DNA from 2 places in the Streptomyces sp. Xyl84 genome. Region 1 is predicted to be linked to the other one. Evidence: riboswitches for the same ligand, from Rfam matches in the RefSeq annotation. Region 1 holds a riboswitch; the other holds the start of a gene.

Region 1 (2,382 bases):
GTAGGGTTCGTGGCTGCCCCGGATGTCCACGCCGACACCGGCCGTGCCCGGCGCGGCGTGCGCGGCGTCGACGTACGCCATGGCGATCGGCTTGCCCAGGGTGGGGGAGGGGGCGCCGGAGGTGACCTCGCCGATCACCTCGCCGCCGGCGACGACGGCGTAGCCCGCGCGAGGGACACGGCGGCCCTCGGCGACCAGGCCGACCAGGACGCGCGGCGGGTTGTGCTCCGCGCGCCCGGCGGCGGCCAGCAGCGCCTCGCGGCCGACGAAGTCGCCCTCCTTCTCGAACTTCACGACCCGGCCGAGCCCCGCGTCGAACGGGGTCAGCGCCTCGGTCAGCTCGTGCCCGTACAGCGGCATGCCGGCTTCCAGGCGCAGCGTGTCGCGGCAGGACAGGCCGCAGGCGACCAGGCCCGCGCCCTCCCCGGCCTTCGTCAGCGCCTGCCACAGCTCCACGGCGTGCTCCGGCTTCACGAACAGTTCGAAGCCGTCCTCGCCGGTGTAGCCGGTGCGCGCGATCAGCGCGGGGACCCCGGCGACCGTGCCGGGCAGGCCGGCGTAGTACTTCAGGCCGTCCAGATCGGCGTCGGTGAGCGAGGCGAGGATGCCGGGGGACTCGGGGCCCTGCACGGCGAGCAGGGCGTACGCGTCACGGTCGTCGCGGACCTCGGCCTCGAAGCCGGCCGCCCGCTCGGTGAGCGCGTCCAGCACCACCTGGGCGTTGGACGCGTTGGCCACGACCATGTACTCGGTGTCGGCCAGCCGGTAGACGATCAGGTCGTCCAGGATGCCGCCGTCCGCACGGCAGATCATGGTGTAGCGGGCCCGGCCGACGCCGACGGAGGCGATGTTGCCGACCAGCGCGTGGTTCAGCAGGGCGGCGGCCTGCGGGCCGGTCACGGTGATCTCGCCCATGTGGGACAGGTCGAAGAGACCGGCCCGCGTACGCACGGCGAGGTGCTCGTCGCGCTCGGAGCCGTAGCGCAGCGGCATGTCCCAGCCGGCGAAGTCGGTCATCGTCGCACCCAGCGAACGGTGCACCGCGTCCAGCGCGGTACGACGGAGCGGAGCGGAACTGCTCATCGGTCGGTCTCCAAGGCGATGGGGGTCCCCCCACCGCGCACGGGCTGAGCCGGACGCGGGGACGGCGAGGACAGGTCGGGTGTCCTCCCCATCTGTCATCGGAACCTGAGAGGTTCGCCATGACCGCCGTCGGACGGACGGGCACGGCTTGCACCTTGGGTGGAGCCACTGCGGCAGCGGCCCGCTTTTCAGATGTGCCTCGCCCGCGCGGTACGGGGCCTGAGAGATTCAAGGGAGGGACTTGCTCCTTCGGCGCCCCAGGCAGGCGTGCTGCTGAGGACTCTCCCGCGCGGATTCAAGCGGCCGGTATGCAGTTGGCGCGCACATCATCGCATGCCCGGCGCCCGGCGCGGCAGGCCGGATCTGTAACCGGTCTGTGGCAGAACGCGCACGGAAACGGCAGGCGCCGCGTATTACCTTCTCTTTACACTCAAGGGGGAGGTGAACCGTCACCACCCCGGGGAGGACGATGACGGTGAACAGGAGTGCGCCGGCGTACGCGACGACGACACAGGTCCCGGCCCTGCCCGCACAGCCGGGCACCACCGCCCGCGCCCGCCGCGGCGGGCGCCCCGCGCCCGTCGTCCGCGACCTGCGCGGGCGGCCCGGGCGCACCCCGCACGCCCTGCTCTTCGGCCCCCGGGACCTCGTCGTGGTCGCCGGCCTGCCCGGCGGCGGCAAGTCCACGCTGATGCGCCGCGCGGTGCACGGCGCGCGGATCGACTCCCAGGACACCCGCGACCGCTGGGACACCCGCCTGGCCCGCCGCCTGCCCTACGCCCTCTACCGCCCCCTGGTCCGCCTCGCCCACTACGCCGCGCTGCGCCGCGCCCTGCGCACCGGCGAGGGCGTGGTGGTCCACGACTGCGGCACCCAGGCCTGGGTCCGCGCCTGGCTGGCCCGCACCGCCCACCGGCGCGGCGGCGCGCTCCACCTGCTCCTGCTGGACGTGCCGCCCGCCGCCGCGCTCTCGGGCCAGCGCGAGCGCGGCCGTGGCGTCTCCCGCTACGCCTTCCTGCGCCACCGCAGGGCCGCCGCCCGCCTGATCGGGGCGGTGGAGCGCGGCGAGCTGCCCAAGGGGTGCGACGCGGCGGTCCTGCTGGACCGCGAGGCCGCGGCCGGCCTGCGGCGGATCGGGTTCACCCGCGGGAGCGGCCCCGGCACCCGTTAGCCTTTCGGTCACACAGCAGTGGTTCCCAGCAGGCGGTAGGCAGATGGACTTCCCGGCGGACTTCTCCGCGGACTTTCCGGGGGACTTCCCGGCACAGGCGCACCACCCGCACGGCGGTTGGCCAGGCA
Region 2 (2,382 bases), 3.9 Mb from region 1:
GCAGCGGCATCGGCCGGGTCACCGTCCGGTTCGAGACGCCCGACTCGGAGCCGGGGCGGGTGCGGACCTTCCGTGTCGACGACCCGGCGCTGCAACCGGCGGACCCGTTGCCGCTGGTGCGGCGAGGACCGGCGGATCCGGCCGCGGAGTCCTCGGCCGCGCCGTCTTCGGCTGCCGCGTGTTCTGCGGCCGGGCCTGCCGGGGGCGGGGAGGCCGGCGGCCGGAACTGAGGGAGGCGGTGGGGGAGGGAGTGCGACTTGCGGGTGCGGGGCGGAGGTGTCCCCGGCTGGTGGCCGGTGCGGCGGCGGTGCCGGTGTGGGTGAGTCGGCGGGTGGACCGTGCCGCGCCCGGCCGGGGCCGGGGAACCTTCAGGAATCCTCCGAACCCGATCCCGCCAGCTTGCCGAAGTCGCGGTCCGGGAGGGCGGCGGGCGGAGCGAGGTCGAGGCCGTAGTGGTGGTAGAGCTGGATCTCCTGCTCGGGGGAGAGGTGGCGGCCGACGCCGAAGTCGGGTGCCTCCTTGATCAGGGAGCGGTCGAAGGGGATGTGGAGGGCGCCCTCGACCAGCTCACTGGGCTCCAGGGGCACGAAGGCGTCCCGGGAGAACAGTCCGGTGCGTATGGCGGCCCACTCGGGCACTCCGGTGGCGTCGTCGAGGTAGACCTCGTCCACCGTGCCGATCTTGTTGCCGTTGCGGTCGAACGCCTTGCGGCCGATCAGGTTGCGCGGATCGATCTCGGTCAGCACGGTCCCTCCACTTGGTCGCACCTCATCCGTAAGCACTACAAAAGAGCACATTCGGCGGGGCGGCCACTCGAAGGCTCCGGGTCACGGGCCGCTGGTACCCTGGCAGCGGCTGCTGACCCCGTGCGGGAGAGTCCTCCAGCACGATCGGAGGCGCCGAAGGAGCAAATCCTCCCCGGAATCTCTCAGGCCCACGTACCGCACGGACGAGGTCACTCTGGAAAGCAGAGCGGGTGTCGACGGCGTCCGCTCTCACCGACGGTGAAAACCGGGTGCCCACGGGCGGCCCGGTGAAGCTCTCAGGTTGAGATGACAGAGGGGGAGGCCGTCGGGACACCCGCGCCGTGGTGTCCCTCGAAGGTCGCGTCAGACCAGGAGGCCTCCGCAATGACCGCCCAGCGCACCCCGCTCTCCGAGCTCGAACAGGGCATCCCCTTCGAGCAGCGCCACATCGGGCCCGACCAGGAGGCGCGGGCCAAGATGCTCGCGCAGGTCGGCTACGGCTCGCTCGACGAACTCACCGCCGCCGCCGTGCCGGACGTCATCAAGAACGCCGACACCCTCGACCTGCCCGGCGCCCGCACCGAGGCCGAGGTGCTGGCCGAGCTGCGCTCCCTCGCCGACCGCAACCAGGTCCTCGGCTCCATGATCGGACTCGGCTACTACGGGACGTTCACCCCGCCCGTCATCCTGCGCAACGTCATGGAGAACCCGGCCTGGTACACGGCGTACACGCCGTACCAGCCCGAGATCTCGCAGGGCCGGCTCGAAGCGCTGCTGAACTTCCAGACCGTCGTCGCCGACCTCACCGGGCTGCCCACCTCCGGCGCCTCCCTGCTCGACGAGGGCACCGCCGCCGCCGAGGCACTGGCGCTGTCCCGGCGCATGGGCAAGAACAAGAAGGGCCTGTTCCTGGTCGACGCGGACGCGCTGCCGCAGACGATCGCCGTCATCCGGACCCGGGCCGAACCGACCGGCGTCGAGGTCGTCGTCGCCGACCTCAGCGACGGCATCCCGGCGGACATCGCCGAGCGCGAGATCAACGGCGTACTCCTGCAGTACCCCGGCGCCTCCGGTGCCGTGCGCGACATCAAGCCCGTGATCGACCAGGCGCACGCACTCGGTGCCCTGGTCACCGTCGCCGCCGACCTGCTCGCCCTCACCCTGCTCAAGTCCCCCGGCGAGCTGGGCGCGGACATCGCCGTCGGCACCACGCAGCGTTTCGGTGTGCCGATGGGCTTCGGCGGGCCGCACGCCGGCTACATGGCGGTCCAGGAGAAGTTCGCGCGCAGCCTGCCCGGCCGTCTGGTCGGCGTCTCCGTCGACGCCGCCGGCAATAAGGCCTACCGGCTGGCCCTGCAGACGCGCGAGCAGCACATCCGCCGCGAGAAGGCCACCAGCAACATCTGCACCGCCCAGGTGCTGCTCGCCGTCATGGCAGGCATGTACGCGGTCTACCACGGCCCCGAGGGCCTGAAGGACATCGCGCGGCGCACCCACCGCTACGCCGCCGTCCTCGCCGAGGGCCTGAAGGCCGACGGCGCGCAGCTCGTCCACGGCTCCTACTTCGACACGCTCACCGTCAAGGCCGAGGGCCGGGCCGCCGAGATCGTCGCCGCCGCCCGTGAGGGCGGGGTGA

Evidence for each region. Region 1 has a riboswitch for glycine ahead of gcvT (glycine cleavage system aminomethyltransferase GcvT). Riboswitches for the same ligand answer to the same signal wherever they lie in the genome.
Region 2: it holds a riboswitch for glycine, as region 1 does, so the genes downstream of both, gcvP (aminomethyl-transferring glycine dehydrogenase) here and gcvT (glycine cleavage system aminomethyltransferase GcvT) in region 1, are expected to answer to the same signal.

Annotation. Positions count from the first base shown of each region.
Region 1 covers NZ_AP029182.1:2,280,479-2,282,860, reverse strand. The annotation lists gene gcvT (glycine cleavage system aminomethyltransferase GcvT) at 1-1,083, opposite strand, end outside; glycine riboswitch at 1,166-1,281, opposite strand; glycine riboswitch at 1,282-1,381, opposite strand; gene AC6I72_RS09675 (AAA family ATPase) at 1,553-2,254, shown strand; gene AC6I72_RS09670 (enhanced serine sensitivity protein SseB) at 2,298-2,382, shown strand, end outside.
Region 2 covers NZ_AP029182.1:6,175,703-6,178,084, forward strand. The annotation lists gene AC6I72_RS26840 (DNA polymerase IV) at 1-230, shown strand, start outside; gene AC6I72_RS26845 (PRC-barrel domain-containing protein) at 369-746, opposite strand; glycine riboswitch at 860-954, shown strand; gene gcvP (aminomethyl-transferring glycine dehydrogenase) at 1,131-2,382, shown strand, end outside.